DNA from 4 places in the Kitasatospora gansuensis genome. Region 1 is predicted to be linked to each of the others. Evidence: riboswitches for the same ligand, from Rfam matches in the RefSeq annotation. Region 1 holds a riboswitch; each other region holds the start of a gene.
What was found. A riboswitch is a leader RNA that binds a small molecule or an ion and turns the genes downstream of it on or off. The one in region 1 is predicted to bind cyclic di-AMP.
Positions count from the first base shown of each region.

Region 2: another riboswitch for cyclic di-AMP. It lies ahead of F4556_RS27510 (C40 family peptidase); the one in region 1 lies ahead of F4556_RS15810 (M23 family metallopeptidase).
Region 3: another riboswitch for cyclic di-AMP. It lies ahead of F4556_RS06110 (glycoside hydrolase family 16 protein); the one in region 1 lies ahead of F4556_RS15810 (M23 family metallopeptidase).
Region 4: another riboswitch for cyclic di-AMP. It lies ahead of F4556_RS13885 (LysM peptidoglycan-binding domain-containing protein); the one in region 1 lies ahead of F4556_RS15810 (M23 family metallopeptidase).

Region 1 is NZ_JACHJR010000001.1:3,621,657-3,626,616, forward strand. Features, by position in the region: gene F4556_RS15795 (class I SAM-dependent methyltransferase) at 1-114, opposite strand, end outside; gene F4556_RS15800 (sensor domain-containing protein) at 204-941, opposite strand; gene F4556_RS15805 (hypothetical protein) at 1,067-1,942, shown strand; gene F4556_RS15810 (M23 family metallopeptidase) at 1,986-2,810, opposite strand; cyclic di-AMP (ydaO/yuaA leader) riboswitch at 2,822-2,986, opposite strand; gene F4556_RS15815 (YiaA/YiaB family inner membrane protein) at 3,202-3,492, shown strand; gene F4556_RS15820 (tautomerase family protein) at 3,532-3,729, opposite strand; gene F4556_RS15825 (alpha/beta fold hydrolase) at 3,832-4,656, shown strand; gene F4556_RS15830 (TetR/AcrR family transcriptional regulator) at 4,656-4,960, shown strand, end outside.
Region 2 is NZ_JACHJR010000001.1:6,082,031-6,086,990, reverse strand. Features, by position in the region: gene F4556_RS27520 (hypothetical protein) at 1-165, opposite strand, end outside; gene F4556_RS27515 (C40 family peptidase) at 228-1,292, opposite strand; gene F4556_RS27510 (C40 family peptidase) at 1,515-2,597, opposite strand; cyclic di-AMP (ydaO/yuaA leader) riboswitch at 2,608-2,772, opposite strand; gene F4556_RS27505 (C40 family peptidase) at 3,139-4,167, opposite strand; gene F4556_RS27500 (NYN domain-containing protein) at 4,365-4,960, opposite strand, start outside.
Region 3 is NZ_JACHJR010000001.1:1,331,264-1,336,223, reverse strand. Features, by position in the region: gene F4556_RS06120 (guanyl-specific ribonuclease) at 1-368, opposite strand, end outside; gene F4556_RS06115 (esterase/lipase family protein) at 572-1,810, shown strand; cyclic di-AMP (ydaO/yuaA leader) riboswitch at 1,936-2,100, shown strand; gene F4556_RS06110 (glycoside hydrolase family 16 protein) at 2,103-3,284, shown strand; gene F4556_RS06105 (hypothetical protein) at 3,294-3,752, opposite strand; gene F4556_RS06100 (antibiotic biosynthesis monooxygenase) at 3,834-4,145, shown strand; gene F4556_RS06095 (IclR family transcriptional regulator) at 4,179-4,960, opposite strand, start outside.
Region 4 is NZ_JACHJR010000001.1:3,165,098-3,170,057, forward strand. Features, by position in the region: gene eno (phosphopyruvate hydratase) at 1-1,087, opposite strand, end outside; gene F4556_RS13885 (LysM peptidoglycan-binding domain-containing protein) at 1,282-1,995, opposite strand; cyclic di-AMP (ydaO/yuaA leader) riboswitch at 2,001-2,151, opposite strand; gene F4556_RS13890 (cytochrome P450 family protein) at 2,363-3,622, opposite strand; gene F4556_RS13895 (SDR family NAD(P)-dependent oxidoreductase) at 3,783-4,190, shown strand; gene F4556_RS13900 (nucleoside triphosphate pyrophosphohydrolase) at 4,329-4,960, opposite strand, start outside.

The DNA of each region.
Region 1 (4,960 bases):
GGGGCAGTCCAGGACCGGTCCCGGCAGGGCGGCCAGGGCGGCCCGGGTCAGGCCGAAAAGGCCGCAGTACTCGTCCAGCGGGCGCGAGGTGATCAGCGTGCTGGGGGTGTGCACCGGGCCTCCCGAGGATGCGTCAGGCCCGGTACCGGGGAGCGGTACCGGGCCTGTTCATCGCAGCACGGGAGTGGCGGGGTCGCATCCGGTCAGCGGCCGCCGCACAGCCCCTTGACCGCTGTCCGGGAGACGTTGGTCAGGCCGCGGATCAGCGCCGGGGTCAGGAAGACCAGCACCAGGCCGAGCAGCGAGACGCCCGCGAGGTCGCCGGCCGAGGTGAGGTAGTACTCGTGGTGCACGCCGGCGTCGGTGGTGTAGTCGAAGACCCGGTAGCCCGGCCAGTCGGTGTAGCGGGCGAACACCCAGTGGTAGGCCGGGTAGAGCGCGACCACCCAGCCGGTCACCAGGAAGGTCACGGTGAGGGTGAAGCTCAGGATGCTCCAGGGCAGCATCAGCACCTGGTACAGCGCCGACTTCCAGCCCGCCTTGTCCGCCAGCCGGGCGGTGACGGCCCCCCAGAAACCGGGCCGGGACTGCGTCACCGGAGCGGGTGCGGCCACCTCGGTGGCGAGCAGGGTGCCGGCCCGGTACCGCTCCAGCGCGGCGAAGCCCCGGGAGCCCGAGGTGAGCAGGGCGAGCACCGGCAGCCCGAGCGCGGTGAGCACCAGGCCGAGGCCGAGCGAGAAGAAGGCGACCACGAAGGTGAAGCCGAGGATCGCGATCGGCAGCGAGCCGAGCACGAAGCCGACCTCCCGGTAGGTGGCGGCGGCGAACGGCGCCCGCCAGAACCTCGGGTGCACCCGGCTGCTGCTGTCGCGCTCGGCGTACGGGAAGGTCTGACTGGTCATCACCGGCTCCTCGGTCTGGTTGTCCTGCTCGCTGCCCACCCCTCAAAGGTGCCCGATCGGCGCCGTCGGCGACATGAGGTCCACCGGCGGACCGGGGGTAGGGAGAACCCCACCCCGGTCCGGGCCGAACGGCCTGCGGTCCCGGCACCGGATACCGTACGGGGGTGAACGACGACGACCTCCGGCTCAGCCCGCGTACCCGTGCCGACGACCTGCTCCGGTGGGCGGCCGAGCAGGGTCTCGAGCCCGTCCCGGTGGAGGCGGTCCGGACGGTGCTGGCCCTGCTGGAGCTGGGCGACGGCCGGATGCACGACGGCTGGCCTGAGCTGAGCTCGCCGGTGGTCGAGCAGCTGCTGTACGAGCGGATCTACATGTACGTGCAGCCCGCGTCCGACCCCGGCGCGTACGGGCGGGCGGTCGGGCTGCTGATCGACCATCAGCGGGCCGCCAAGCGGCTGAACGCCAAGCGGCAGGAGCGGCTGCACGCCGAGGTGGACTGGCAGGGCGAGCTGCTCTGCGGGCTGCTCCGGCAGCCGCACCTGGTCACCTGGCCGCGGCTGTACACGCTGCTGCTCCGGGTGGACGGGGTGGACACCGCCGACCCGGCGGCGGTCCGGGCCTGGCTGGACGGCTTCCGCGAGCTGACGGCGGAGCAGCGGGCCGAGGCGTTCGGCGCGCTGACCGAACTGGACGAGATCGACGCCGACGGCGGCTGGGGCCGGCAGCGGCTGATCTCGATCGGGATGGCCACCGACGGCGCCCGGCTACTGCTGGAGAACCGGCTGATGCAGCGCAGCTACCGCAATCTGGCCGGGCTGAACGCGCTCGGCCTGCCGATGCCGGACGAGCTGTCCGGCGACTTCGAGGGCTTCGAGGCCGCGGTGGCCGAGGAGGCGCTCCGGCTGCTGGGCGACTGGACCGTCCCCGGGCTGCCCGCCCTGCTGGTGCACGAGTACCCGGACCTGGCTCCGGAGCCGGGCACCGAGGAGATCGAGGCGTACCTCGCCGAGCAGGCCTCGCAGGCGGAACAGAGCGACTGACGGAGCCGGGCCCGCGCGGTGGCGGGCCCGGTCCGACGGTGCGTCAGGGGTTGATGCCGCGCTCGCGCAGCCAGTCCAGCGGGTCGACCGGGGCGGCGCCGTCCGGACGGACCTCCAGGTGCAGGTGCGGGCCGGTGACGTTGCCGGTGGCCCCGACCTTGCCGAGCACGGTGCCGGGGGCGACCTCGCCCGAGGCGGTGACGATCGCGGAGAGGTGGCAGTACCAGATCTCGGTGCCGTCGGTCAGGGTCTCGATCACCCGGTAGCCGTACGCTCCGGACCAGCCGGCCGAGGTGACGGTGCCCGCGCCGACCGCGGTGACCGGGGTCCCGGTGGCGGCCGCGAAGTCCAGGCCGGTGTGCAGGTGCGACCAGTACGAGCCGGACTGGCCGTAGTGGGCGGTCAGCTCGTAGTTGCTGGTCGGCGCCGTGAACGCGGTGCGCTGCTCGGCCCGCTTCGCCTCGGCCTGCTGGGCGGCGAGCTCGGCCTCCTGGGCGGCCCGCTTGGCCTCCGCCTCCTGGGCCGCGGCCAGCCGGGCGGACTCGTCGGCGGCGGTGCGCTGCCCGTCGGCCTGGAGCTGGATCCGGGCGGCGAGGGCCAGACCGGGGTCGGCGGAGAGCAGGTGCTGCTGCTCGGCCTGCTCGGCGGAGTCGGCGGCCGCGACGGCGGGCGGCTGCGGGGCAGCGGCGGCCGGGCCGGCGGCGAAGGCGGTGGCGCCGAGGGCGGCGGTCATCGCGGTGACACCGATCAGCGGACCGCCGGAGCGGGGCTGACGGGGCATCCGGTGCCTGGCGGCATCCGGGTGGTCCAGCAGCAGCTGGTTGCCCGAGTCGGTACGAGGGTGTGCCTGGGAGTGCGACGACGCCACGGAGGCGCGCTCCTTTCCTTCCTTCTCGCCTACCGGGTTAGCTGACGGGTTCGGAGCAGGAAGGTCTCCTACGACCGGGTTTTGGGACCCGGCCGATTCACCCCAAGGAACGGTGGTTCCCCGGCTCCCGGACCCACCGGTGAAGGCGGGTCCTGAGGATTAGGCGACGGCGCACGGTGCCGTTCTGGTACGGCGTTGCCGACCGCGCTGCGTTATCAAACGTTAATCCTAGGAGCCCATGATTCCAAGCGGCTTGAGAGGTGCAGTCCATATCTTCTGACGACCCGTGACCGGAATGCGGCTTTTGCTCAGCTACTCGGTGACGGTGCGCGACGACCGGTTGAGTATCCGTACTCAGGTGCCCGGCAAGGGAGTTGGAGACCCTCGGAACATGAGCGCTTCGATGCAGCCCCGGACCACCAACGCCTACTACCTGCAGGCCGTCCTGTCCTTCGCCCTGGCCACCGCGGCCCTGGCGATCGGGATCGTCTACCTGCCGGTCGACCCCTGGATGCGCGGCTTCCTGGCGGTCGGCCTGCTCTACGAGATCACCGCGGCGTTCACGCTCGCCAAGGTGATCCGCGACCGCCAGGAGGTCGGCGAGATCGCCAGCCGGGTCGACCAGGCCCGGCTGGACAAGCTGCTCGCCGAGCACGACCCGTTCCGGGTGGACGGGATCTGACCCGGGCTCAGCCCGCTCGGCGCCCGGGCCGGCAACCGATCAGCTGCCGGCCCGCTTGGCGGCATAGGTCTCCCCGCCCGCCGCCCAGTTCTCCAGCGGGATCTCCTCGATCACCACGGTGACCGCCGCCGGGCTCACGCCGGTGATCCGGACGTACGTCTCGGTGAGCTCGCGGGCGATCTCGGCCCGCTGCTCCACGGTCCGACCGGCCAGCTGCTTGACGTTGATGAACGGCATGACGACCCCTCAGGTTCGGTGCGGTGCGATCACTCGCACGCTATCCCACCGCTTTCCGACTCCGGACACCCCTTGACGGCTAAGGCTATTAGCCTTAGCTTTATGGACATGACGCAGACGCTGACCACCCAGTACCTGGATGTCCCCGGCGGCCGACTGGCCTACGACGACACCGCCACCGAGACCGGCCTGCCGGTCGTCCTGCTCCCCGGCATGCTCGACTCCCGCGCGGTGTACCGGCACCTGCGCCCGCTGCTCACCACCGCCGGCCACCGGGTGATCACCCTGGACCTGCGCGGTTTCGGCGAGTCCTCGATCGCCTGGGACGACTACTCCCCCGCCGCGATCGCCCAGGACACCCTGGCCCTGCTCGACCACCTGGGCATCGAGCGGGCCGCCCTGGTCGGCAACTCCTACACCGGCGCCACCGTGGTCAAGGCCGCCACGCTCGCCCCCGAGAGGGTGGCCGGCATCGCCCTGATCGACGCCTTCATCGAGAACCTGCCGCCGACCGCCGTCCAGCGCGCCATGGTCAAGGTGCTCGGAGCCCTGGTGGTGCAGTTCCCCGCCGCCTGGGGCGCCTACCTCAAGAAGGCCCACCCGAGCGGCGGCCCCGCCGACCTCGCCGAGTACCGGGCGGCGGCCGTCGCCGCCCTGCGCACCCCCGGCCGGAAGGTCGCCACCCGCGGGCAGGTGAACGGCGACTCCGCGCCGATCGGCTGGACCGCCGGGGTGACCCGCCCGGCCCTGGTCCTGATGGGCAGCCAGGACCCGGACTTCCCCGACCCGGCCGTGGTGGCCGACCGTCAGGCGGCGGCACTGAAGGCCCGTAAGGTGATGATCGACGGTGCCGGGCACTACCCGATGGCGGAGTTCCCGCAGGCCACCGCCGACGCCCTGCTCCCCTTCCTGCACGAGGTCGCCTGATGCCGAGGGCCGGACTCACCCCCGCCGCCGTGGTCGATCACGCCCTGGAGCTGATCGACGCCCAGGGCCCCGAGGCCCTCACCCTGGCCGCCGTGGCCGGCCGGGCGGGTGTCGCCACCCCCTCGCTGTACAAGCACGTCACCGGCGGCCTGACCGAACTGCGCCGGCTGATCGCCGTCCGGGTCACCGAGGAGCTGGCCGAGCGGCTGGCCGCGTCCGTGCTCGGACTCGGAGCCGACGGGGACGAGGCGATGACCGCCCTGCTGAACGCCTACCTGGACTACGCCGAGCAGCACCCGCGCCG
Region 2 (4,960 bases), 2.5 Mb from region 1:
CCGGTCGGCGAGCAGCGCCTCGATCCGGGGCCGGACCGGGACCGCCTCGGCCCCGGCCGGGGTGGCCGGGGCCACCGGCGGCACCCGGACCGGACGGGCCGGCGGCGGCGAGAGCTGCACCAGACCGGCCGCCGCGAGCAGCAGCGCGGCCCGGCGGGACAGCACGGCGCCGCCGGCCCGCGCCCCGGCGTCCGGGGTCGGGCCGGCCGCCGACGGCAGGGCACCGCTCAGACCCGCACCACCCCGGAGACGGGCATCGCGCTGACGCTCTCGTAGCGGACCCGGGCGCCGGGGTAGGGCGCGTGCACGACCACACCGCCGCCGGCGTACATCCCGACGTGGTGCATGTCCCTGTAGAAGATCACCAGGTCTCCCGGCCGGGCCTCGGCGAGGCTGATCCGCTGCCCCGCGCTTGCCTGCTGCTGCGAGGTGCGCGGCAGGGTCACTCCGGCCTGCCGCCAGGCCCAGTACATCAGACCCGAACAGTCGAACGTACGGGGCCCGGTCGATCCGTAGACGTAGGGGGAGCCGATCTTGCTGCTGGCGGCGGCCAGCGCGGCGGCGGCCTGACTGGAGGCGGCGGGCAGGTTGCCGAGGTCGAGCCGTTCGGCGCCCCGGGCGGCCCGCTTGGCGGCGTCCCTGGCGTCGTCGTCGGCCATCCTGGCCCGCTCCCCCGCGCCCAGCGTGTTCAGCAGCCGCTGAGCCTTGGTCAGCCGCTGCCGGATCTCCTGCTTGCTCTCGTTCAGGGTGCGCCGGACGGACTCCAGCTCGGCCAGCTTGGCGGTGGTCTCGGCCCGCCGCTGGTCGAGCCGGCGCTGACTGTCGATCACCTGCCGCAGGGTGTCGTTCTGCCGCTCCGCCGACTGGTCCAGGGTGCGGGCCCGGTACAGGTAGCCGGCCGGGTCGGAGTCCAGCATCAGCTGCACCGCCGGGTCGATGCCGCCCGCCCGGTACTGGGCGGCGGCCACCGAGCCGAGCCCGGCGCGCAGCCGGTTCAGCTCGTCCTGGCCGACCGCCACCTGGTTCTGCAGCGAGCCGGTGTCGGACTGCAGCTGACGCTGCTCCTCCAGCGCCGCGTTGAACTTCTCCGAGGCCTGCTCGGCTTCCTCGTAGAGCTGATCGACCTGGGCCTTGACGTCCTTGCGGGTGGGCGGCTCGGCCGGGGCCCCGGGCGCGGCCCCGGCGGCGCCGGTGGCGGCCATCCCGAGCACCGTGGTGGCCGCGGCGGTGAACACCAGCGCCCGGGTGAACCGGCGGGCGCCTGGCAGGGGAGAACGACTGTACGTCGACATACCGGCGGCGGCTCCATTCCTGCGCCGGGCCACCGCCGCCGCCCGGGGTCGGGCGGCCTCCGAGCGAAGGTCCGGGGGCAGACGTTAGCGAGTCGCGGCGATCTAGTCCAAACCCCTACAGCACCGAATATTTGACCATTAATCGGACATCTGACCGATCGTCCGGAAACGCCGCAGGCCCGGCACGGGGCCGGGCCTGCGGGAGTTGCTTCGGACGGGTGGTCAGACCCGGACGATGCGGGTGATCGACATGACCGTGGCCGACTCGTGCCGGACCAGGGCTCCGGTGTGCGGGGCGTGCACGATCTGGCCGTTGCCCACGTAGAGGCCGACGTGGCCGCCCCCGCTGTAGATGATCAGGTCACCGGGCTTGGCGTCGGCGATGTTGGTGCCGATGTTCTGGCCGGCCCCCATCTGCGACTGCGAGGTGCGCGGCAGCGAGATCCCGGCCTTGTCGAAGGCCCAGACCATCAGGCCGGAGCAGTCGAAGGAGTTCGGGCCGGTGGCACCCCAGCCGTACGGCTTGCCGATCTGCGCCTCGGCGGCGGCGATCACGGTGGCGGCGTACGAGCCGGCCGGCAGGCCGCTCAGGTCGGTCCGGGTCTCCGAGCGCGAGGCGCGGTCGTCGGCCTTCGGGGTGGCGGCGGCGGCCTTGGTGGCCGACTCGGCGGCGGCCTTGGCCTCGGCGGCCCGCAGCTCGTCCTGCTCCTTGCGGCTGAGCGTGTCGAGCAGCGCCTGCGCGCTCGCCAGCTTGGCCTGGATCTCGTCCTTGCCCGTCTTGAGCTCCTGGGTGGTCTTCTCCAGGTCGGCGAGCTTGTTCTGCGCCTCGGACTTCTGCTGGTCGAGCTTGCTCTGCTCGCCCTTCAGCGTCTTGAGGGTGTCCGCCTGGGAGGTGCCGAGCTGGCTCAGCGAGTCGGCCTGGCCTAGGAAGGCGTCCGGGCTGCTGGAGAGCATCAGCTGGACGGTCGGCGATATCCCGCCGGTCCGGTACTGCTCGGCGGCGATCTCACCCAGGGTGCTCTGAAGGGTGGTCACCTCGGCCTGCTGCCGGGCCACCTGGTCCTGGAGGCCGCTGACCTGCTTCTGCAGGGTCTGCTGCTTCTCCGTCGCCGCGTTGAACTTCTCGGTCGCGACCTCGGCCTGCTCGTTCAGCTGGTCGACCTGGGTCTTGACCTCGTCCTTGGTGGGAGTCGGGTCGGCATGCGCACCGGTCTGGGCGGACAGTGCCACCGCAGCGGCGGCGGCAGCCGTGATGATCGACACGCGGGTGCGGCTGGCAGGCTTGGGACGACGATGGGACGCCACGAAGGCGGGCTCCTTCTTCCTACGTCCGCCTACCGGGTGAGCTGACGGGTTCGGGCTGGAAGAGATGCCCTACGACGCCTCACCGCCGAGCCGTCTCACGACGGTCCGTCGACCTGGCGCCGATTCACCCCGAGGAACATGGTTCCCCGGCTCCGATCGACAGCGCCCTCACTCGGGCTTCCCCGTAAGGCAGTCGGACTGCCTCGCTGTGTCTCGGACTCGGCGGTAACCCCCGCCGCCACCCAGGCTGGGTGATCGACAGTGCGGTGGTTCGAGATGGACCCTAGTAACCCAACCGTGATCGGTTCAAATCCTTGTAAGAAAAAAGTCGTAATGAAGTCGTGATTCTTTGGAGAATACGACTGAGTGTGACCGGAAATGCACGCTGTGCCGATGGATTCTCAGGATGCGGTCACAGCGAGGCCCACCAGAGGTGTCCCAGATCACAGGGAGGTTCTGGCGGGCCCGCGCGTGTCACAGGGCGTCAGTTGTGCGCCTTGAGGGGGAGATGTCCGTTATGCCGTGTCAGGCTGACGGTGGATCAGACCCGGCGGATGGTCTTGATCGGCATCGCGTCGGCCTTCATGATCTTCACGACGTCACCGGTGTGCGGCGCGTGCACCACGTAGCCGTTGCCGATGTAGATCCCGATGTGGTGCGCGTCCGAGTGGTAGACCACCAGGTCGCCCGGCTGCGCGTTGGCGTAGTCCTTGCCGACGTTGGTGCCGACGGTGGCCTGCTCCTGCGAGGTGCGCGGCAGCGAGACGCCCGCCTGCTGGTACGCCCAGACCACCAGGCCGGAGCAGTCGAAGGAGTTCGGTCCGGTGGCACCCCAGACGTACGGCTTGCCCTGCTTGCCCATCGCGGCGTTGACCGCCACACCGGCGTAGCCGCCGACGGCCGGCAGCGAGCCGACGTCGATCCGCTCCCCGCCGCGCGAGGCGCGGTCGCCCAGGACGGCGTTCCGGTCGGCCGAGCTCAGCTGGTTGAGCAGCTTCTGCGCCTCGGCCAGCTTCTTCTGCACCTCGGCCTTGGCGTCGTTCAGCACCTTGGTGTTGCGGTCCAGCTCGGCCAGCGTCTCCGCGGCCTCGACCTTCTGCTGGTCCAGCCGGCGCTGCTGGTCCTGCAGCGACTTCAGGGTCTGCGACTGGGTCTGGTTCACCTGGTCGACGCTGGACGCCTTGCTCAGGTAGTTCTCCGGGTCGGAGGAGAGCATCAGCGCGACCGAGGGGTCCACCCCGCCGTCGCGGTACTCCTGCGCCGCCACGGCCGCCAGGCCGCCCTGAAGCTGCGTCATCTGCTCCTGGCCGCGGGCCACCTGGTCCTGGAGCTGGTCGGCCTGCTTGCGCAGCTGGTCGGTCCGCTCCTTGGCGCCGTTGTAGCGCTCGGCGGCCTGCTCCTGCTCGGTGAAGAGCTGGTCGACCTGGACCTTCACCTCGTCCTTGCTCGGCTTGGCCGGCGCCGCGTGGGCACCCGCCTGGGCCGACAGGGCGACCGCGGTCGCTGCGGCAGCGGTCAGCACGGAGACCCGTGCACGGCTCGGCTGCTTGGGGCGGCGGTGGGAAGCCAAAGGACTAGCTCCTTCATCACTCCTGGACGCGACCTCACCCGTTCGGGTGCTTGTCCAGAATATAGGTTTGACGCCCGACCCTAGTGAAGTTGTCACGGGTGCGCCACTCCCCTACCCCTACGAACTTCCGCCCACAGACCGGAATTCACCGGACCGACACAACCCGGTCACCCGCCCTGACCAGCCGTCAGTCAGGCTTACGGCCTGGCCAGCCGCTTCAGCAGGAGCAGCGAGGCCACCGGGCGCGCACCGGCCTTCTTCACGCCGTCGGCGACCTCCTTGTCGGTGGAGACCACCACCACCGGACGTCCCTGCGGCTCGGCCCTGACCAGCCGCCGGATCAGCTCGTCCGCGGTCTCGCCGGTCCGGCTGAACCGGACCCTGACCCCGCGCGGCGGCGCCAGGATCACCGGCACGTCCAGGTCCTGGCCGTCGAAGACACAGGTCACCTCGGCCTGGGTGCGCTGGGCCAGCATCGCCAGACCGCCGAGCAGCCGGATCCGCTGCTGCTCCAGCGGCAGCGTCGGGTACCCGGTCTTGGTCACGTTGTAGCCGTCCACCACCAGGTGGACCTGAGGGATCGCCAGCAGCTGGTCCAGCAGCGCCGGGTCGTCCTCGGCCAGCGCCCGCCGGGCCACGTCGTGCGGCGAGGCCGAGGCCGGGGCCACCGCGTCCACCAGATCGGCCGGGTGGATCTGCGCCACCGGCAGCGCCAGCTCCCGCTGGAGGCCCTGGGCGGACTGCAGCACGGTGTCCAGCAGCAGCCGCAGCCGCATGTCCTCGACGCTGCGGC
Region 3 (4,960 bases), 2.3 Mb from region 1:
GTCGCGTAGTGGTCGGCGGTGTAGTAGTCCTCGTGGAAGACCTTGCCGGTGACGATCCGTCGGGCGCCGCGGGTGGAGACGTTCGGCGTCTTGACGGTGTACTCGTGGTAGTAGCCCAGTGACTGGGAGGGCAGCACGCTCTCCCGGTTCTGGAAGACGATGCCGTCCTGGCTGTAGGGGAACGGGCCGCCCGCGTCGATCAGCCTGATGGTGTCCCGGCCCTGGCTCGGGAGTGCCGTCAGACAGATGCTGCCGCTGACCGTGGCGGAGGCGTCGGTGGCGAACACGGCGGTGGGGGCGAGGGTGACCAGGCCGACGACGGCGACGGAGGCGGCGCGGGTCTTCAACGCGCGTAGAGTGATTCGCATGGCTGTCATTGTGAGGGCATGTCAGACCGCTGCGGAAGTGCTGCGGCAACACTTCACCCGCGCGTAACTGCCGTGGAACTCGGGTGACTTGTGGCGTACCGCCATGCGACCGAAGTGCCGGATGTGTGTTCGTCACATGGGTGAACGGTGCCCCTGCTCCTACGGTGTGCTGACCCCTGTGCCGCACCCCCACGGAGCCCACCATGAGACGTCTGTTCGTCCTGCTGCTGACCGTCGCCGCGCTGGCCCTCGGGCTCGGCCCGGCCGCCGCCGCACCACCCGGGTACCTGAGCCTGGAGGCCACCTTCGGCTCGCCGGGCAACGGCTGGGCCAAGGTCGAGCGCTACTACGACAGCACCCCGGGCTTCCGCACCGAGCAGTACCCGGCCGACGGCCGGGGCGACCAGGACGGCGCCCGGCTGACGTACTTCGGCGGCGTCAAGCGCCCCTCCTCGGCCCGCTTCCTGCTCTACTCCGCCGCCGGCTGGAGCACCGGTACGGGCTCCGCCGTCCTGCTGGTGCACGGCGCCAACGACAACGCCGACCGGGCCTGGGCCAACCCCGCCGAGAGCGGCAACTGCGGGGCGTCCGGCTGTCCTTCGACCGGCCTGGCACAGCAGCTGGCCGCCGCCGGGCACCGGGTCTTCGCGGTCAACTTCGCCCACAAGCACGGCGACAACCTGATGCAGGCCCAAGTGGTCGGCGACGCCCTGGCGTTGATCCGGGACCGGCTCGGCGTGGCGCAGGCGGACGTGGTCGCCTGGAGCAAGGGCGAGGTGGCGGCCCGCAGTTACGTCTCCTCGGTCCGCCCGTCCTGGGGACGCGGCTACGCCGGTGACGTCCGCCGCCTGATCACCCTCGGCGGTCCGCACGGCGGTCTCGACTACGTCTACGCCCACGGCTGGAGCTTCTCGCTGGCCACCTGGCCCGCCTGCGGCGGCACCGCCAACGCGCCCTCCCCGCACCTCTACATGACCTGCTACGGCACCTACACCGCGCAGCCCTGCCTCGGCGTGCTGCCCACCGGCGGCTACGACTGCTTCCCCGGCCAACGCCAACTCCTGGCCCGCTGGGACGGGTTGTACGGCGTCGACCAGCTCACCCAGGACTGGTGGACCACCTACTACGGCGGCCAGGGCTACTACACCTCCGGCCAGGGCATCCAGGCCGCCATCGACGCGGGCTCGCTGATCAAGCCGCTGCAACAGGCCGGCATCCCGGCGAGCGTCCCCACCTACCTGCTGGCCGGCGGCTCCGCCGACCTCCCCGGCCTGCTGAACGAGAACCGCGGCCCCAGCGACGGCCTGGTCCTCACCGCCAGCGCCCTCGACACCACCGGCATCGGCACCGTCGCCGCCACCAAGCTGCTCACCGGCCTCAACCACCTCGAACTCGGCTGGTCCCCGGCCGCCGCCACTCAGATCACGACCTGGCTGGCCTGATCGTGAAGGCCGTGTGAGACAGGTCTCGTTGTCGATGGACGGACGACCTGCCTAGCCTGCATGGAGTTGTCCGCATCTGAGCGGGCCCCGCCGCCGGGACGCCGAGTCCTGCCCACCCGGCGTCGGGTACTCGATCACCGAACATGGGCAGGAGCGGGGGAACCAGGTCAGTCTGCGGTCCCCCCTGCTCCGGTACGGGCCCGCTCGGGGTGAAGCCGCTCCCACAGCGGCCGGGCAGTCCTCCAGCCCGAACCCGACAGCTCACCTCGTAGGCGTCGCCGAGGACCTGCCCATGCGTATCGCCCTTACCCCCGCACGTCTCGGTGTGGCCGCCCTGGTCGCCGTACCGCTGTTCGCCACCGGTCTGGCCGGCCAGGCCCAGGCCGCCACCACCGTCACGCAGGACCGGCTGACCCCCACCACGCTGGCCGCGAACACCGCGGCCAAGGCGGGCCTGACCGTGCACTCCAGCGCCTGCTTCACCGCGAAGACGCTCGGCGTCGGCGTCCGCGACGCGGCCGGCCGGAACCTCGACTTCCCCGGCAACGCGAGCAACGTGCAGATCTGCCCGAGCGGCGTGACCTTCACCAGTGCGGCCCGCACGCTGCCCGCCGGGACGTACACCCAGTTCGGCTTCTGGCAGGACTACTCCGGTGGCTGGCACAACCTGCCGTCGCAGAAGCTGACCGTCGGCGGCACGGTCACGCCGACGCCCACGCCGGTCCCGACGCCGACGCCGACGCCCACCCCGACCCCGACCCCGGCTCCCACGCCGAGCACCTCGCCGATCCCCGGCAAGTCGCTCACCTTCTCGGACGAGTTCGACAGCCCGATCGCCTGGGGCTCCAAGTGGGTCGGCGACCGCAGCAGCGCGTACCGCTACGGCAACCACAACCCGGACGACAACAAGCTCGACTGGCTGAACACCAGCGGCGTCTCGGTCTCCGGCGGCGTGGCCACCTTCACCGCCAAGCCGTCCAGCCACACCCTGGAGAGCGGCAAGCAGGCCTGGGACACCGGGCTGATCACCACCGAGTACTCCTCGCAGGGCTTCCAGGTGAAGACCGGCGACTACGCCGAGACCCGGGTCAAGCTGCCCGCCGGCTCCGGGGCCTGGCCCGCGCTGTGGACCTGGAAGAACGGCAACGGGGAGATCGACTCCTTCGAGTACCACCCGGACAACGCGGGGCTGCTGGAGCTGACCAACCACGTCAAGTCCGGCCTGAAGTACTACACCGACGCGAACGCGGTCGGCCACGACAAGTGGGTCACCATCGGCACCTACTACGGCGCCAACTCCGTCGACTGGTACGTGAACGGGACCAAGGTCTTCTCCGACGGCACCGGTGTCGGCGCCGACTGGTCGGCCTACCTGATCCTCAACCTCTCGGTGGGTGCCGGGCAGTACCACCCGGCACCGTCCGGCACCGCGCCGATCAGCTTCGCCGCGGACTACGTCCGCGTGTACCGCTGACCCGGACCCTCAGCTGACGGTCAGCGTGAACGGCGTACGGTCGTTCGCGGCGTTGTGATCGTCCACGCTCACCACCCTGACGTGCCCCTCGGCCACCGTGCCGTGGGGCACGTTGGCGTTCACCCGGACCGGCACCAGGGCGGTCGCGGTCTCCAGGGCGCCAAGACCGGCGGGGAAGGTACAGCTCACCACCTGGCCGAACAGGGAGCGGCAGTTCGCCGGGAAGTACGGCCCCACGGCGGTGAACCCGGCCGGCAGGTCGATCAGCACGGTGAACGAGGAGCCCGTGCGCTGCGGGCCGAGGTTGGCCACGAAGCCGTGCACGGTGGTGGTCCCGCCCGGCGGGGCCGGATCCGGGTCCAGCCGGACCACCTCGAGGTCGGAGTTCGAGGGCACCGCACTCGCCGTCGTGGCGCCGAGCATCAGCGCCGCGGAAGCGGCCAGGCCCGCCATCACCCATCTGGTCACCGTCATCACCTGTCTGCCGAACGTAGTCGCACCGGTACGCACTGTATCGGCGTAGCGTGGATTCGTACGGAGGTGAGGACGGTGTCCGGACAGGTTTTGAGTGAGGTCAGCGCGGTGGTGGGGCCGGACCGCGAGGCCGAGTTGGTGACGTCGTACCGCGAGCTGGTGGCCGGCCCGTTGCCGGACGGGCTGATCAGGACGGAGCTGCTGCGCGGCCCCGGCGGGCGCTGGCGGGTGCAGAGCCTGTGGCGGGACCGGGCCGCGCTGGAGGCGGTCAGGTCCAACCCGAAGCTGGCCGCCGCGCCCCGGCTCTTCACCCAGGTGGGTGCCGAGCCGGAGCTCACGGTCTTTCAGCTGACGGCGTCCCAGGCCGGCCTGCTGATGCTGGACTGACCCGGCGTCAGGCCGTCGGAACGTCAGAGTGTGTCAGGGGGCCAGTACCTGGCCGAGCCTGCTCGCGATCTGCCGCATCACGGGGACCAACGCGGTGTTGCCCGCCTGCGCCTCCAGCGCGCGGATCCGGGCCTCGGGGCCGGAGACCGAGAGCGCGGTCGGGGTCGGCGCGCCCGGGACGGCGACCGCGATGCAGCGGACGCCGATCTCCTGCTCCTGGTCGTCCACCACGTAGCCGCGCTCGCGGGCCACGGCCAGCTGGGCGAACAGCTCGCCCTGGTCGGTGACGGTGTACGGGGTGTGCGACTGGAGCGGCTGGGTGCCGAGCACGCCGCGCGCCTCGGCCTCGTCCAGCTGGGCCAGCAGCGCCTTGCCGACTCCGGTGCAGTGCGGCTGCACCCGGCGGCCGACCTCGGTGAACATCCGCATCGAGCGGCGCGACTGGACCTGCCCGACGTACACCACCTCGCCGCCCTCCAGCACGGCCAGGTTGGCGGTCTCGCCGGTGGCCTCCATCAGCTCGGCCAGGTACGGGCGGGCCCAGCTGCCGAGCAGGCGGCCCGCGGTCTCGCCGAGCCGGATCAGCCGGGGGCCCAGGGTGTAGCGACGGGCGGTGTCCTGGCGGACATAGCCCTGCGCCACGAGGGTACGAATCAGCCGGTGGATGGTCGGCATCGGCAGCCCGGAGGTGGCGGAGAGCTCGCTCAGGGTGGCCACCCCGCCGGAGTCGGCCAGGGCTTCGAGGAGTTGGAAGGCGCGCTCGACGGACTGCACGCCGCCGGTGGCACGGTCGGCCCCTGTGGGTGCTGCGGCGG
Region 4 (4,960 bases), 460 kb from region 1:
GCGACATCATGCAGCGGTAGCCGTTGCGCTGGGCCAGCTCGACGGCGTCCAGGGTCTCGGTCAGCGAACCGATCTGGTTGACCTTCACCAGCATCGCGTTGGCGGTGCCGGTCTCGATGCCACGGGCCAGGCGGACCGGGTTGGTGACGAACAGGTCGTCACCGACCAGCTGGACCTTGTCGCCCAGCTCGTCGGTCATGGCCTTCCAGCCGTCCCAGTCCTGCTCGTCCAGCGGGTCCTCGATCGAGACCAGCGGGTACGCGGCGACCAGCTCGGCGTAGTACGCGATCAGCTCGGCGGAGGAGAGCGCCTTGCCCTCGAACTGGTAGGCGCCGTCCTTGAAGAACTCGGAGGCGGCGACGTCCAGCGCGAGCGCGACGTCCTTGCCCGGGGTGTAGCCGGCCTTCTTGATGGCCTCGACGATGAGGTCGAGCGCCTCACGGTTGGAGTCGAGGTTCGGCGCGAAGCCGCCCTCGTCGCCCAGACCGGTGGAGAGGCCGCGCTCCTTCAGCACGCCCTTGAGCGTGTGGTAGACCTCGACGCCCCAGCGGACGGCCTCGGAGAAGGACTCCGCGCCGATCGGCGCGATCATGAACTCCTGGATGTCGACGTTGGAGTCGGCGTGCGACCCACCGTTGAGGATGTTCATCATCGGGACGGGCAGCACGTGCGCGTTCGGGCCACCGAGGTAGCGGAACAGCGGCAGGTCGCTGGCCTCGGAGGCGGCGTGCGCCACGGCGAGCGAGACGCCGAGGATCGCGTTGGCGCCGAGCGAGGACTTGTCCGGGGTGGCGTCCAGGTCGAGCATGGCCTGGTCGATCAGCCGCTGCTCGGTGGCGTCGTAGCCGACCAGCTCCGGGCCGATCTGCTCGATGACGGCCAGCACGGCCTTCTCGACGCCCTTGCCGAAGTAGCGGTTCTTGTCGCCGTCGCGCAGCTCGAGAGCCTCGAAGGCGCCGGTGGAAGCACCCGACGGGACGGCGGCACGGCCGGTGCTGCCGTCGTCCAGACCGACCTCGACCTCAACCGTGGGGTTGCCACGGGAGTCGAGAATCTCACGGGCTACGACGACATCAATGGACGGCACGAGGCATCTCCTTGACGGAAGCGGGATGTGTTGTCGTTACGACCAGAGCCTAACCGCACCGGAGCCCGGGGCCACGCTGCCCTTGGTCCCGTCTCACCGTGTGGCCCGGCTACTCATCGGTAGTTCACCTGAATGACCGCAAACGGGGCCGTACCACCCGGAAGCGGTACGGCCCCTGCTGACGGAGTGTCGCGTCAGCCGAGCTTGAGCACCTGGCCCGGCAGGATCAGGTCGGGGTCGCCACCGATGGTGGACCGGTTGGCCTGGTAGACCTGCTGCCAGTCCTGGCCGTGCGCGGCGGCGATGTCCGAGAGCGTGTCGCCGGACTTGACGGTGTATCCGCCGGTGGCGGGCGCCGGGGCGGCGTGCTTCGGGGTGCTGACCTTCGGCGCGTCCACCTTCGGGGTGGCGGGCTTCGGCGCGGTCTGCTGCTTCGGCGCGGCGGCCTTCGGGGTGGCCTTCGGCGCGGTGGCGCGGGTCTCCGAGCGGGAGGCCTGGCCGGCCGAGGTGTCGACCTGGGCGGGCGAACCACCCTTGCTCAGACCGGCCTTGACGGAGCAGACCGGCCAGGCGCCGGGGCCCTGCGAGGCGAGCACCTTCTCGGCGACGGCGATCTGCTGGCCCTTGCTGGCCTGGTTGGCCTGCGGGGCGTAGGACTGGCCGCCGAACGCCTTCCAGGTGCTCGGGGTGAACTGCAGGCCGCCGTAGAAGCCGTTGCCGGTGTTGATGCTCCAGTTGCCGCCGCTCTCGCACTGGGCGACCTTGTCCCAGGTGTCGACCGGGGCGGCGTGCGCGCCGGTGGCGCTCAGCAGCGGAAGTGCGAGGCCGACGCCCGCGACACCCGCGACGGCGATGACCTTCTCGGCCTGCGTACGACGACGATGACGGCCCGAACCGGTGAAGAGCATGAAGAAGTCCCTCTCCGCACGCCTGCGAGGTGAGCTGTCGGGTTCGGACCGGGAGGTGGCCCGGCCGCCACTGCTGGCGGCTTCACCCCAAGCCGTGGGGGACGGCGACGTACGTGGGTCCCCCGCCCCTGCCCAAGGGTCTGGTCGGTGTCCCGGCGGCGCGGCGGGCAGGATTCGGCGTTCCGCGCTCGGGGTTCGCAGCTGCGAACAGGAGGGAGAGTAAGCAGATGACCAGATGGATCACAAGCTTATGTCGAACAGATCACACAGAAATCACGCTGCGCGTCCAGTCGTCCACAAACCGTACTGGTATGTCCGGGTTGATGCGTACTCAGATCACGACTGATCAGATCTGACCGACACGCCGTCAGCGCGGGTCGGTGATCTCCGGCGTGAACGACACCGGCAACTCCCGCAGCCCGCGCATGATCAGACCACCCCGCCAGCGCAGCTCGTCCGGCTCGGCGGCGAGTTGGAGGTCGGGCAGCCGGGTGAGCAGCGTGGCCAGGGCGAATTGGCCCTCCAGCCGGGCCAGCGGGGCGCCGATGCAGTAGTGGATGCCGTGCCCGAAACCCAGGTGCGGATTGTCCTTGCGGGCGAGGTCCAGGGTGTTCTCCGCGGCGAACCTGGCCGGGTCGCGGTCGGCCGCCGCCAGCACCACCAACACCGGGTCCCCGACCGGGATATCCACCCCGCCGATGGTCAGCGGCTCGGTGGCGAACCGCCAGGTGGCCAGCTCCACCGGCCCGTCGTAGCGCAGCAGTTCCTCCACCGCCGTGGCCAGCAGCTCGGTCTCGCCGCGCTGCACCGACTCCTGCAGCAGGGCGCGCTGCACCGGGTTGCGCAGCAGCGCGTAGGTGCCGTTGCCGATCAGGTTGATGGTGGTCTCGAAGCCGGCGAACAGCAGGATGAAGGCCATCGCCGCGGCCTCGTTCTCGGTCAGGTGCTCACCGTGGTCACTGGCCCGGATCAGACCGGAGATCAGATCGTCGCCCAGGTCGGCCCGCTTACGGTGGATCAGCTCCAGCAGGTACGTCCGGATCTTCTTCACCGCCCGGCCCACCCCGCCGCGCTGGCCGCCGTGGTGGCGGATCATCGCGCCCGCCCAGTCCCGCAGGTCGTCCTGGTCCTCCGGCGGCACGCCGAGCAGGTCGCAGATCGCGTAGATGGGGAGCGGGAAGGCGAACTCGTGGATCAGGTCGGCCGAACCGCGGGCCGCGAAGTCGTCGATCAGCCGGTCCGTCAGCTGCTGCACCCGCGGCTCGAACTCGGCCACCCGGCGCGGCGTGAACGCCTTCGACACCAGCCGCCGCAGCCGGGTGTGGTCCGGCGGGTCGATGTTCAGCAGATGCGTCATCAGATCCGCCTGCCGCTCACCCGGGATGCCCACCCGCCCGGTCTTGTGCGCCTGCCCGCTGTGGTGCGCCGGGTTCTTCGACAGCCGCCCGTCCGCCAACGCCTGCCGGGCGTCCGCGTACCGGGTGACCAGCCACGCCTCCACCCCGCTGGGCAGCGTGGTGCGGTGCACCGGTGCGTGCTCGCGCAGCCACGCGTACGCGGGGTAGGGGTCGGCGGCGAACTCCCAGGTGAAGAGTTCCGGCTGGGGGTTTCGGTACGTGTCCGGCATGTCGTGCACCGTAACCTGCCAGGACAGGAGTGAGCTGGGTCACCTGGCGGGTAATTGCTCTTGCGGAGGATCGTGGCGTGCTTACGATCCTCCGATACGGTCTCGGTGGACGCCGGTGCGGCGTGCTCCACCGGGCGTAGCTCTCAGGGAGGAGCAGGCCATGCGGGTAGCCGGGGCAGTAGTGGTCATCGCGGTGCTCGAAGGCGGTTCAGGTATCGGCCTGGCCCGCCGGTTCTCGGCGGCCGGCGCCGCCGGCATGCTGATCGCCGACCAACGCCCCGGAGTGGCCGAGGACCTCGCCACCGAACTCGACCGGCCCGGCTGCCCCGTGGTCGGCGTCAGCGGCGACGCCCGGCAGCCCAGCGACGTCGCGGCGCTGGTGGCCACCGCCGCGAAGCACCTCGGCCCGATCGACCTGTTCTGCGTGGCCGGCCCCGACGGCGAACGCATCCTCCCGCTCGCCGAACTCCCCGACCACCTCGACCCGCTGGCCGAGCTCCTCGCCCAGATCGGCGACGCCATCAGCGAGGTCATTCCGCGTCAGCGGGGCGTGCACATTTCCCACTGAGCTTCGGAAGACAGGGGCTCGGGGAACTGCGAGGAGATCTGGCGTGCGGGGCAAAATGCAAAGTGCCTGACCACCTATGCACGGATCACCTTTTCCGAGGTCGGCGTCGCAGTTCCCCGAGCCCCTGGCCGTAGACACTCAGCTCTCGGCGGAGCGGATCTCGTCGCGGTAGGCGCGAGCCGCGGCTCGGAGCGCCGCGTCGATGTCCACGTCAGCGTCGTAGGCCCGTTGGGCGACCGCGAGGAGCAGGCGGCCGGCCGACTCCTGGGTGAGCTCTTCCGGGAGGGCGTACGGGGCGTCGGGGACGGCGGTGAAGCCGGCCCGGCGGACCCGGGAGACCAGTTTGGCCGCGTAGGCCAGGGCGGGGAGCCCGGCGGGGACACCGTCCAGGAGCGAGTCGCGCTGCTTCTCGGCGGCCTTGAGCTGCTCCCAGTTGGCCTCGACCTGGGCGGATTCGGTGGCCTCGACGTCACCGAAGACGTGCGGGTGGCGGTACATCAGCTTCTCCACGATGTCGCCTGCGACGTCGTCGATGGAGAACGGGTCCTCGGCGTCCTCCTCGGCGATCCGGGAGTGGAAGAAGACCTGGAGCAGCACGTCGCCGAGCTCCTCGCGGAAGGTCTCGCGGTCGCCGTCCTCGATCGCCTCGACCAGTTCGAAGGTCTCCTCGACCAGGTACTTCACCAGCGAGTCGTGGGTCTGCTCGGCGTCCCAGGGGCAGCCGCCGGGCGAGCGGAGCCGGTCCATCACCGAGGCCAGGTCGAGCAGTC